DNA from 4 places in the Sessilibacter sp. MAH3 genome. Region 1 is predicted to be linked to each of the others. Evidence: predicted binding sites of a transcription regulator. Region 1 holds the regulator's gene; each other region holds the start of a gene.

Region 1 (3,197 bases):
CTGATTCCTTCGGCTGCACAAATATTGATCAGCTTGTCGGCTTCTTCTCGATCAAGCACCACCTGAAGGCGTTTCTTTTCGCCTTTGGTTATCTGTTCCCGGTAGCGTTGTTGTCGTTGTGTTGCGGTTTTATCCACGGTGAAGCCCCTAAGCTAAATCGCGTTACACTGTAACGGATCTGTGGGCTTTGGTCGAAAGGATTTTGAAAGAACCATTGTTGCTCTGTGTTTGATGATTATGTGTTTGATGATTAATAGTTGACCTGATCGAGGGTTGCAGGTGCATACAGCCTTGTTAAATTCATTCAACTGTAGCGAGTTGGCGCCTATCTCTGTTGGATACGGACGGAAATGACGAAATCGCTGTAAGTCCCTCCCTCCCTCACCACCATAGAATTTTAAAAAGCTCCACGATGTTGGGTTTTTTTCTGCCTTAAAAAACTCGTCGAAGTTAACGCGGAGAGATAGGTTAAGAACCCGAGCGGGACTAATGCAAAGCTAAGCAACAAACTGAACGGGCCGCAATTACTGAAATGAGGATGAAGCTGTAAGGCATTTACCAAAGACTTTCGGCCCTGTTCGCAATGACCGTTGATTGATAGTTTGTTTCCCGTCAAATATCTAATTTTTAAGATTGATTTAACTCAATGCCCTAATTGCTGTATACGAATAGATTGTTAAGTACAGGTTTAATTGGTGGTGTTGAGTGTTTTAGTCGGTTGATTAAATCGAATGGGTAGTTTTTTGTGAGTTGTTTGGCGGAATTTTGTTAATTTGATCGCTGTTTGTAATGTAGTTGATTTTAATTAAGTTTGTGAATAGTTACTTACGGCAAAGTTATCTAAGATTACAACTGATTCTACATTCTTGTTTTTCTATATTTATAATTGAAAATTTGTAAGGCTGTTCAGATTTTTATATTAAATAAAAAAAGTTTTTTTGATATGTTTTGCGAACATTTTTGGCCAAGGAATTCGGTATTTTTAGAAGGCTCAATGATTCTTTAAAAGCAATACCAAGTTATTTTAACGTGGAATTGTTCTAAGTAATAAATCGTTACGAATAAGAATTTATTGACGGTGCTTTTTGATGAGAAAATGCTTCGGGATTAGAAAGTGTTGCAGAACTAAGAGGAGCTTTTCTACCGACCGAGATCGGTAGAAGGTAATCTAATGTGGGAATACGTGTAGACAAACCGCTTTAAATACTCATCACAATTCAAAGCGAAGTATAAATTTGTGTTATTCAGCACTCGCCACTTTTTGGTCGTAGGAGCAGTGTGTGCCAGCTAGCTCACTTAATCCTACAAGGTCAATAATGGTGATGTCACGCTGGGCAACTTCAATAAGGCTTTCTTTTTGGAACCTGCGAATAAGTCGGCTTACGGTTTCAATAGTAAGGCCAAGGTAGTTGGCGATATCTGTACGCGACATAGAAAGACGGAAGTGCGTTGCAGAATATCCGCGTTGTGAGTAACGACTAGAAATGTTGATTAACAGCGCTGCTAGGCGATCTTCTGCGGAGCGCTTGCCCATCATCAATAGGAATTCGTTATTGCTTTGAATCTCGGCGGAGAATAGGTTGTACAGTTGCTGCTGAAGCGCAGGAACTTTTTGTGACAAATTGTCGAGTTGTGCTTGCGGCAAAAAGCAAACGCTGCTGGTTTCTAGCGCTTCTGCAAAGCTGTTGTGAGTTTTACCGTGATAGGCATCAAAGCCTAAAATTTCACCAGGGAATGAAAACTCGGTGATTTGGCTATCGCCATTGGTTGCAATTACCACCGATTTGAAGCTGCCTGAGCTAATGGCGAACAACCCTTCGAAATGATCACCGGTATGATAAAGGGTCTCACCCGCATGGAGTACACGCTTTTGTTGCACCACACCTTCTAGTTGGCCAATATCATCGTTGGACAGGGTGTGAGGCAGACAAAACTTACTTACAGCGCAGTTACTGCATCGTACATATGAGGTAACAGTCATAGGTAACTTTCCTACCGGGCTTATCTTGTTGAAATTCTACAGGACTTTTGATCTGAGTGCATAGTTTAAGGTTGCTATATCAGCAATATACGTTATTGAGGGAGATAGGTCGATAGCTTCGAGGCGTGAGAATTTACAAATACGCCTTCTTTGCGCAAAACTTAGCTTCCTTGGTAATAATCAATAAATTTTTTATTCGATCAACAGCTCAAAAATTCAATTTGTTTATTTTTACTGCAATAACAATAGACTATATAGCAGGGAACATCGGTATGAAATGCGGGCTTATTAGCCCGCACGTCTGAAGTAGGAAGCCAATTGATTGGCAAACCATTGACCGCTTGGTGTTAATCTTAGTTTTTGCTGATTACTGATTACCATTTGTTGCCCAAACTCTTGTTCTAAATTAGATAATTCTTTTGCAAAATAATGGTCGAAACTGGTTTTCCAGCGGCTTTCAAACTCTTCTTTATTCACTTCTAAATTACACAGTAAGCGTTGAGTGATTTCTTTTCTTATTTGATCATCGACCGACAGTTCCGTACCGCGATAAACCGAGTGTCCGTAGCTTCTCACTTGGCGGGTATAGTCACGTAAACCCAACTGGTTTTGCCAAACGGCTGATGGCGTACTGGATATCGCCGACAATCCAAAACCAATGACGGTATCGGCAACGTCTGGAACATAGCCATGTTGAGTCCATTGTAGACGACCACTTTTGGTTGCATCGCACAAGGGGTCATCGTTGCTAACGAAGCAATCGGGGCCAATTGCGCAATAACCGCTACTTTGAAGATGGTTGATGGCAAAGGTGCGCATTTCCATAACGGTTTTATCTTCGGGAACTGATTCGATATCAATCAGCGATTGTGAGGTAAATATTTTGGGATTGTGGTGATATTTACGCAGAACAACTCGTGAGGGCGACAGTTTTAACAGTTGTTTTAGGCTGCTCATAAATGAGCCCAAGCTCTGTTGTGGTAATCCAAAGGTAACGTCGAAACTGACGGATTGAATGCCTTGCGAGCGAACATCTGAGGTTGATTGTTTCAGTTTTTCGAAGGTGTATTTTCGATTAATGACTTGCTGAACCTGTGTACTAAAATCTTCAACACCAAAATGAATGCGGTTAAATCCCAAGCTTTTAACAAGACTGACGAGCTCTGTATCTACCGTTCTTGGATCGGTTTCAATGCAATAATCTCGATCTACAGCG
Region 2 (3,197 bases), on a different contig from region 1:
TATTTCAGAATAAAATCCGCTATCCAACTGAGTCATGCCTGTGTTCCTGTTAGTTCGCCAACAGTGGGTCTGTAACCCCAAGAATATAGGTTGCAATTAAACCGAGTAAGCCCGCAAAAACTACGTAGTAAACGGTAGGAATAATGGTTTTACGCAGAGTTGCACCTTCTCGACCCACAAGGCCCACGGTTGCAGAAGCTGCAACAACGTTATGAATTGCGATCATATTTCCGGCGGCAGCACCCACCGCTTGGGTAGCGACTAATAATGCGGTTGAAATACCTAAGGTTTGCGCAGCTTCAAACTGGAACTGACTAAACATCATATTAGATACCGTATTCGAACCGGCAATAAAGGCACCCAAAGCACCAATGGTTGGGCTGATAAACGGGAATAGCTGGCCAAAAATATCGGCAAATAATTGCGCACTGGCCACTGGCATACTCGCCAAGTCACCCACGTTAACGCCGGAGTTAATCACAATTCTAACCATGGGTATGGTGAATAATAAAACGAATCCCGCACCTAATAATGTTTTGCTCGACTCTTTGGCAGCATAACCTAAAGATTTAAAAGAATTACTGCCGCGACAATGAAGGAATGCTGCCACCAACGCAGAAATCACCAATAAACCGCCGGGCAGATACAAAGGTGCAATACCCGCGTTAATACCGGCTTCACCTAGAATGCTTTTTGCAGTCCAAGAAATGCCGTTTGATAACGCTTTAATATCTGGGAATACACGAGTTGCCACCAATAAAAGCGCAACCAATAAATAAGGAACCCAAGCAATGACTGCATGCATTTTGGGATTGTAGCCGGTGTCTTCTTCTTTAATGGTTAGGGTACCAAACCACTCTTTTGGCCAAAGATTGGTCGCTTCAAAATCCCATGTATTTTTAGGAATTAAGAATCCATGTTTTGCCGCGGTAACCACAATCGCCATACTTACCATGCCGCCAATCAACGATGGGAATTCTGGTCCAAGTAATAAACCGGTGATCATATATGGAAGTGTAAAGGCTATTCCGGCAAACAACGCGAAAGGGATTATTTCTACAACATGCTTCCAACTTTTATCTTTGCCAAAAAAGCGCGTCAACATAAACACCATAAAAATCGGCATAAAGGTACCGATAATGGCATGAACTATGGCAACTTCGCTGGTGATTACCTGAAGAAACTGCGCCCAACTTGACCCTTGCGATTCAAGCGTAGCACCAATAGCAGCGCTGTCTAATCCATTGGTTACACCAATAACAATCGGTGTACCTACCGCGCCAAACGAAACCGGAGTACTTTGAATCATCATACCCATAAGCACGGCCGCTAATGCCGGAAAACCAATGGCCACCATTAAGGGGGCGGCAATGGCTGCGGGTGTACCAAAGCCAGAAGCACCTTCTATAAAGGTGCCAAAACACCAAGCAATAATAATGGCTTGTACTCTGCGATCGGGTGAAACGTGGGTGAAGCCATGGCGAATAACGCTAATAGCACCGGTACGTTGCAAGGTATTAAGTAAGAAAATAGCCCCAAAAATAATCCAAAGAACAGAAACAGTGACTATCACACCTTGTAATACCGAAGCCATTACCCGGGTTAAAGTCATCTGCCAAATAAATAATGCAATTGCTATGGTTGCCGCCAATGCCACCGGCATCGCTTTTTTGGCAGGCCACTGTAATCCTAAAAGTAATACGCCGCACAATGCGATGGGTGATAAGGCAACCAGCCCATAAATCCAGTCTGACATGGGTACATCTCCGTTTTTTTAATTTATTGTTTTATTGTGGTTATCTGGTTATGGTTTCCGTTACCGAAAGCTTTCACGTATATCAACGTAGAAGGCAAGGTTTAACGAGAAGCAGGACAGTACCAATCTGATCCCTGCTGATATATGATCAAATGGAAACAACATTTTTTCTTTTTTTTATATAATGACAAATCATAAGCACGGTGCCAAAGCCGATGACATATTGCTTTTTGCTTATGTTGTAGAGGCAGGATCATTTTCTCGGGTTGCTGAGCAGCTAGAACTGAGTAATTCAGTGGTTAGTAAGCGAATAGCCCGCCTAGAGCAGGCGCTTAATGCGCAACTGCTGTATCGCAGCACCCGCAAATTGAGTCTTACCGACGCGGGCATTGTGCTTTATCAAAAATCTCGGCTGGCTAAACTTGCCATTCAAGAAGCCGAAGATGCCGTAACCGGCTACGGTAACGAGATTCGCGGTAACATTAAAATCACCATGCCGGTGGTTTCTGCGCGTTTTGTCCTCAATAACGCCATTGCCAAGTTTTGCGCCATCTATCCAGAGATATCGGTAGAAATTACACCAGATAACCGCTGTTTTGATCTTATAAAAGAAGGCTTTGATCTCGCCATTCGTACGGCACACCTCGAAGACTCTAGCCTTATCGCGCGCAGACTTATCGATTCGCAATGGATTATTTGTGCAAGCCCGACCTACATAACGCGCAACGGCAAACCGGAGCAACCCGAAGATTTATCTGACCATAACTGTATGATTTATAAATACGAAGGTGCCGGACTCGATCACTGGGCGTTAAAGCGTGATAACGAAGATATTCAAGTGCATGTGCGCGGTAGCTTAAACGCCAACGACTTAGAAGCGCTAAGACAGGCTGCCTTAACGGGGCTTGGCATTGCGTATTTGCCACGTGTACTGGTGCACGAAGATTTACTGGCGGGAAGATTAGTCTCGATAATGGCCGAACACGTTGGTAAACGTTTGGGTATTTACGCGGTTTACCCAAGAACTCGCCTGCCAGACCTTAGAATTAAACTGCTGGTAGAGCACTTACGGCAAGCTTATTTAGACAAGAAAGAATATTTTTATTAAGAAAGATTTGGAAAATTAGCAAGGATACTGCTCAACGGAACGTGCTCAGGTAAAAATCAGCTGCAAAGCGTTTTTTTTACCAAAAATACCTTCAAGACTAAACAGCAATACTGAGCTTTAACCGATTTTTAGAAGAACTTTTAGAGAGCCTTTAAAGAGTTTTTAGAAGACGGTAGAAGTAACAGAATACAGGCAGGAAAATAATTTAAAAGAATGTTTTATTAAATCAAATATAACCATCAGTTGAAGTAGTCTTAAATGGCTACTATTTAAAAATAGCAACACCTACTCTTAATGAATCTCTGGTTAATCTAAAACACGTCCCTGTGTTTA
Region 3 (3,197 bases), on a different contig from region 1:
TATGAGGTAAACAGGTGAGCCCCTGGCGTTGTGAACGAACAATTTCTAGAAAGATTCGGCAATTAAAAAAATGCAGCTGGTTGGAGTTATTTTCTTTAGAAACAGATTGATCGGCTCTATATCGATTCTGCTCATTGCCACTCAAGGTTTGCGCACTATCATGACTGAAATATTCAGTGGTAGATCCTAAAAAATCTTTTATTTTTTCACTAAGAATCAGTTTGTGTACAAGATTATTCATAATCAACCCATTTCAATAGCGCTAAACAGACTATAGGAACCTGTGATTAACTCATCCATATTTAATCAGAGGTTCCTATACCTTCACGCAGGTTTCAACATCGTCATTAGGTTTTACTAATTGCTCGGCCAGAGCTTTATCAACCTTCAAAAGATCGGCTAACATTGGCCAATCGAAACCCACCGTTTTAAAATCATCGATACTAATCAATGGACGCCGAATCAATACCGGATCAAGACACATAGCATCAAGTAACTGATCTTCCGTCATGGAATCAGGAGTCATATCTCCCTGTTTTATCGCGGGCGCAGTCTTATTGTACCATTGTGACTTTGGCGTATTGATAAAATACGAAATGAGCGTTTCTTTGCGCCAAGGATAGGTTAATAAATTTTCTTCTTGAAATTCTATACCCGCCTGTTGCAAAATTTTTCTCTGCCTACGATTGTTAATACAAGTCAGCTTGCCGTAGAAAATAACCTTAGATCTGCTCAATTTTTCAATCCACTGTAACAACAAATTTTCAATCCACTGTAACAACAAAATGCCAGTCTTAAGAATATAGGAAACTCTGATTAACCTGAGTTTCTCGCGACACAAGGATGTGTCGCCAATTTCAAGAACGGTAAGTGATTGAAATTGTGAAGAAATTGGAAATCGTATTTTCAATTTCTGTCCTCTGATTAAATCATGGATGAGTTAATCAGAGGTTCCTATAGTTTTCTATCTTGCCTGAATTTCTCGCAGAGCTTCTTCCATTTTTTCAGGAGGAATACCGGTTAGTGAACCCATTGGATTGATGGCATTACCCTGCGCATCCAATATGGTTTCTTCAATTGGGCAAATACTAGAACACTGCGGATCAGCGTAATCGCCCTCACACTCGGTGCATTTTTTGGGATCAATAACAAAATGTTTAACGTCAGCAGAAAGATAAATCGCATCGTTTGGGCAAACCGCAGAACAGGCATGACAACTTACACAGGAATCAACAATGGATAATGACATTTCAGCATCTCCGATTTTATTCAGCATTTAACCTTGATAGTAATAGTAGAAAATGACGACCATCAAAAAATACCGGTACCAAGGTTTATTAACGTATCTTATAGGAACTTCTGAATAACTCGTTCTCGATTTAATCAGAGGACAGAAATTCAAAATGCGATTTCCAATTTCTTCACAATTTCAATCACTTACCGTTCTTGAAATTGGCAACACTTCCTTGTGTCGCGAGAAACTCTAGGTTAATCAGAGTTTCCTATATAAAAAGCACTCTCGATAATCGAGAGTGCTTATATCAATCAGGCAGTGGCGAGACTTTCCTCTTCAACTTCTTCCAAAGCACCAGATTCAATCATCTCTTGATAAACAGCCATTACCGCGTCGTCAATTGGCTCCATGGCGTGTTCGCCATTGGGTTGAATTCCGGCTTCTTCCAAAAGACCCCAGGGTTCAAAACCAATTTTAGAGCAGAGTACGGCCTCACAACCTTGCAATGCCCGAATACTTCCGGCCAATGCACTTTCTTTTTCGCCACAACTGTCGCCACCAATACAATATTGATCGACCTTGCGGTGGCTAATAAAGCGAACACCGTCTTGAGATGCTTCATAAATTAAAAATTCGGTAGCGTGACCAAAATGTTGATTAATTACACCTTGGCCACTGGTTGCAACTGCCATAAGCACGGGTCGATATTTTTTACTGCTTATGACCGGCGTTGCGGCTGCGGCTAAACGGGCTTTTTTCGCTTGTTTCTCTGCGAGTTCTTCTTCAATACCTTGATGAACAGCCGCACGTACTTTCATGGCTTTACCGTAGTCGATATCCATTTTAGCGATTTTATCTAACGTGAATTCTTCACCGCGATCTTCGCCTAAAAGACCCACAGCGTCGGCACGACATTGACGGCAGTGACGCATCATGTTCATATCACCCGAACATTGATCTTGCAAATCTTGTAATTCTTCGGGGGTTGGTCCGCGTTGACCCATCACACCATAAAAAGTACCGTGCTCGGCTTCGGCAATTAATGGCATTACGTTATGTAAAAATGCACCTTTCGATTTAACGATACGGCTCACTTCTTTTAAATGCTGATCATTAACACCCGGAATCATCACCGAATTTACTTTCACTAAAATGCCCCGAGCGGCAAGCATTTCAAGACCTTTTTGCTGTTGCTCGATCAGAATTTTTGCACCTTTAATTCCGTGAATACGGCGATTATTCCAATAAATCCATGGATAAATTTTGGCACCAATTTCTGGATCGACGGTATTAATAGTGATAGTAACGTGGTCTATGTTGGTTTTTGCTAGCTCTTCAACACTCTCGGGCAACGCTAAACCATTGGTAGAAACACACAATTTAATGTCTGGCGTCTCTTGGGTAAGCATGCGGAATGTTTTAAAAGTGCGTTCTGGATTTGCTAATGGGTCGCCAGGTCCGGCAATACCTAACACGGTCATCTGCGGAATATTCGCCGCAACGGCCTTTGTCTTCATCACGGCTTCTTCTGGCGACAGTAATTCTGAAACAACACCGGGACGAGACTCGTTGGCGCAATCGTATTTACGATTACAGTAGTGACATTGAATATTACAGGCCGGAGCCACCGCAACGTGCATGCGCGCAAAATAATGATGCGCTTCTTCTGAATAACAAGGATGATTATAGACTTTCTGGCGAATATCCTCGGGCAGATGAGACATTTGATCGTCTGTACTACCGCAAGAGCCCGAAGAACAACCCCCCTCCTCACTTGCAGATACTGCTTCATTTATCACGCTAAGATCCATAATGAACTCCTTAACCTGCCATATCACAAAATTGGTTTTAGGAAGTGGATCGTCGGTTTTGGTGTTAACCTTGTCATTTGACAAAATTAATTGCGATTCACCGAGCAACAAATGCTTAAACAGTTAAACAATAAAATCTCTGCATTCTCAGC
Region 4 (3,197 bases), on a different contig from region 1:
AAGTATTTAATCAGGTAGAAGCTCCACGAGTATGAGACCCACCGAAAAACTCTTAAAAATTCTACTCGTTTGGGGTTTACTGGCACTCATTACGGCCGTTTTACGTATTTTCTCGGTATCCGCTGCGGATCTACTGAGCTCTGTGTGGGTGGTAGCGGGTATATTTATTGTGATTGTTGCTTTCGTTGATTATTTCTCTGTAGGGAAAATCATAAGACTGGGCATTCGACAACAGATTCCAAGCTCTTTAGCACTTGGTAACAATACAAAATGTTCATTGAAAATTACCAATACCTTAGCTCGTGATATTGATATTACTGCCGCGTTCGCGCCCAACACAAAAATAAAATTTGAAGGTTTTCCGCTACAGTTTTTGTTAAAACAAGGCACGTTCAACCTTATTAATTATCATATTAAACCTGTAGACCGTGGCAATACCACCATTGCAGCGCCTGTTTTCCGAATAAAGTCTCGCAATGGTTTATGGGATTACAAAACGTCACTTGGTAACGATACTGATGTAAAAATTTATCCGAATTTCTCTCCTATCGCCCAGCTATCAAATATGGGTGTAGAACGACAAATACAACAATTAGGTATTCATTTGTCTCAGCGTCGCGGCGAAGGCATGGAGTTTAAGCAATTGCGCGAATTTGTTGAGGGCGATTCTCTCAGGCAAATTGATTGGAAAGCAACTTCGAAAGCTAGAAGGCCTATTTCACGTGAATATCAGGACGAAAAAAATCAAGAAATTTTCTTTTTACTCGACTGCGGAAGACGCCTACGCCAAAAAGACGATGAATTGAGTCATTTTGACTACGCTCTGAACGCCATTTTACTTACCGCTTATATTGCCATACGCCAAGGTGATTCCGCCGGATTTTTCAGTTTTGCGGGAGACAATCGCTATTTAAGTCCAGTTAAGGGCGTAAATGGCGTTAATACTCTACTCAATAACCTGTACGACATTCAAAGTACACTCGAAAATACCGATTTTTTGAAGCTAGCAGAAGACTTTACCGTGCGCCACAAACGTCGATCGTTAGTTGTATTGGTTAGTAACATTCGTGAAGAGGATCATGACGATCTTATAAAGGCAACTCGATTACTGTCGAAAAAACATATTGTCTTGGTTGCAAGTCTCAAAGAAGCCTCGCTTGAGCATCAACTCCAAGAACCTGTCGTAAATTTTGATTCTTCGATTGCATTTACGGCCACGCATAAGTATTTGCATGAACGCAGCTTAGTCATTAAGAAATTGCGTTCAGCCGGAGTGTTTGTTATAGACACATTGCCTGAGTTTTTACATGTTCGTCTAGTAAGTGAATATTTCCGCTTAAAACGCAGCCACCTACTTTAAAATTCGACATTAATTGTTCTGCTAATCAAAACCAAACTTAAATTTAGAACCAACACACTTCATGAAATAGCGAAGCTAAGGTTACAAACCTCGCGATGACAATGCGTAAATACGCACCAAAAGACAGGTACAAATTTACCAGAGCGGCTTAATCTTTCTTGGCTTAATATTTCTAATTGTCAATTGTGATAGATCAATTCGAACAGATGCTTATAAATTAAGCTAGCAAGAGTTAAACATCGGAGGTCGTAGTCATGTCCGTACTTCATGCTTGTACAAAAAATCCTTCTCAATTGCTTGTTGCGGTCGCCACAGATGACGAGTTAACCTTGTCTTCTCATGCAGGCAGAGCCAAACACTGGGATATTTACACAATCTCTAGAGATAACGCTCAATCGAAATTCTTGTGGAGTATTGCCTTAAACTCATCAGGCACTTTGCACGAATGGCATGTTAGCGACGATGGCAATCGCCACCCATTGCATCAGGTTGATTATGCTATTGCCGGATCGGCGGGAGACGGAGTAAGAAATAAGCTAGCTTTACGAAACACCGAACTCATTACTACTAACGAAGCCGATGTACAAAGTATTTTGCGTTATTTTATTGAAGGTCAAAAGCCGCCGTCAAATCACGCTCATGAGCAGATTTGTTTAGATCCAGAACACCGAGCGGCCCGCTCAGCATAACTAAAACTAATACAACATTGACCAGTAGCAACTGGTCAATGTCTTTTTTGTAAATCTATTTTAAATTTATTACTGTCGGTAATCGTCCAAAACTTCTTGACCCCAACCCAGTAATTTTCCAGATTTAAAGACCAGCGGCGTAGTTACCTTTTCACCATCTTTATCATCGGAATCAGTCGTAGAATAATAAAGCACGTAGATTTCCGAGTTATTGATTGTGAATGCTTCGGATTTTTCTGGACTTCCCAATTTTTCAACAACTGAATCTCTACTTTGGCCTAAATCCAACAGACTGATTTTTTCGGCAGTAATATTGTGTGATGCACTCCAATCAGATGCCGTATTGCCTGCCACAAAAATGCATCCGCTCAGCAAACTGGTTAAGCCAAGGCTCAATACACTAATACGGACCAACTTTAGTGTTTTCATAATCTCTCCTAATCGGTTTCTCTATTTAATCATCTAAGTTTCAAGATCAGACGCAACGGCTCGAATAATGGTTGCAGTAAATATAGGAAACTCTGATTAACCTAGAGTTTCTCGCGACACAAGGATGTGTCGCCAATTTCAAGAACGGTAAGTGATTGAAATTGTGAAGAAATTGGAAATCACATTTTCAATTTCTGTCCTCTGATTAAATCATGGATGAGTTAATCGGAGGTTCCTATAGATATTTTTAAAGATCATTCTTAATTAGACAGATAGAAAACCCTAATTTGGCTACAGTTTTAGCGAACGACAACAGATGTCACGGCAACAAAAGCCAACAACACTTTGATTTTATTTAGAAATTTTACCCGAGCAAAGACATTCGTTACTGAAGAATCTTGAATTTTCTGTGCAATGCTTCCACATTAATTACGCTGTTAAATATCTCTTTTAGAAGTATTTCACACAATCCAAAACACATAATTAAAGATGCTCAGGTAAAGGGGCGCCACATTCTTTACAAAATTTAGAATGGCGCTCATGGCCGGATTTTTCACAGTTTGAACAAACAATACGAGTTCGCTCTAAGAGCATTTCTTGGTTGATTTCAGCGGTTAAAATCCCTGTAGGTACCGCAATAATAGAATAACCCGTTAACATTACAAACGAGGCAATAACCTGTCCCAGTGAAGTTTGTGGTGTAATATCGCCATAACCAA

What was found. Region 1 encodes FNR, which switches genes on or off when oxygen is low (the NO sensors DNR and NnrR bind a similar motif). Its sites were predicted from a motif close to TTGATNNNNATCAA; they were not measured.
Region 2: ACYQ2C_RS06475 (L-lactate permease) is a predicted target of FNR. The motif match lies at 1,829-1,842, and genes of this name have one in related genera.
Region 3: ACYQ2C_RS07695 (4Fe-4S dicluster domain-containing protein) is a predicted target of FNR. The motif match lies at 1,302-1,315, and genes of this name have one in related genera.
Region 4: ACYQ2C_RS14585 (NifB/NifX family molybdenum-iron cluster-binding protein) is a predicted target of FNR. The motif match lies at 1,544-1,557, and genes of this name have one in related genera.

What each region holds. Positions count from the first base shown of each region.
Region 1 covers NZ_BAAGIE010000002.1:192,278-195,474, reverse strand. Annotated here, with positions in the region: gene ACYQ2C_RS02360 (ribbon-helix-helix domain-containing protein) at 1-137, opposite strand, end outside; gene fnr (fumarate/nitrate reduction transcriptional regulator Fnr) at 1,241-1,981, opposite strand; gene ACYQ2C_RS02350 (radical SAM protein) at 2,270-3,197, opposite strand, start outside.
Region 2 covers NZ_BAAGIE010000007.1:147,561-150,757, reverse strand. Annotated here, with positions in the region: gene ACYQ2C_RS06480 (FAD-binding and (Fe-S)-binding domain-containing protein) at 1-36, opposite strand, end outside; gene ACYQ2C_RS06475 (L-lactate permease) at 50-1,756, opposite strand; gene ACYQ2C_RS06470 (LysR family transcriptional regulator) at 1,941-2,864, shown strand.
Region 3 covers NZ_BAAGIE010000009.1:117,580-120,776, reverse strand. Annotated here, with positions in the region: gene ACYQ2C_RS07705 (nitrogen fixation protein NifQ) at 1-241, opposite strand, end outside; gene ACYQ2C_RS07700 (ArsC/Spx/MgsR family protein) at 317-736, opposite strand; gene ACYQ2C_RS07695 (4Fe-4S dicluster domain-containing protein) at 965-1,249, opposite strand; gene nifB (nitrogenase cofactor biosynthesis protein NifB) at 1,546-3,045, opposite strand.
Region 4 covers NZ_BAAGIE010000025.1:40,310-43,506, reverse strand. Annotated here, with positions in the region: gene ACYQ2C_RS14595 (AAA family ATPase) at 1-35, shown strand, start outside; gene ACYQ2C_RS14590 (DUF58 domain-containing protein) at 32-1,360, shown strand; gene ACYQ2C_RS14585 (NifB/NifX family molybdenum-iron cluster-binding protein) at 1,615-2,049, shown strand; gene ACYQ2C_RS14580 (DUF3192 domain-containing protein) at 2,119-2,478, opposite strand; gene ACYQ2C_RS14575 (ion transporter) at 2,962-3,197, opposite strand, start outside.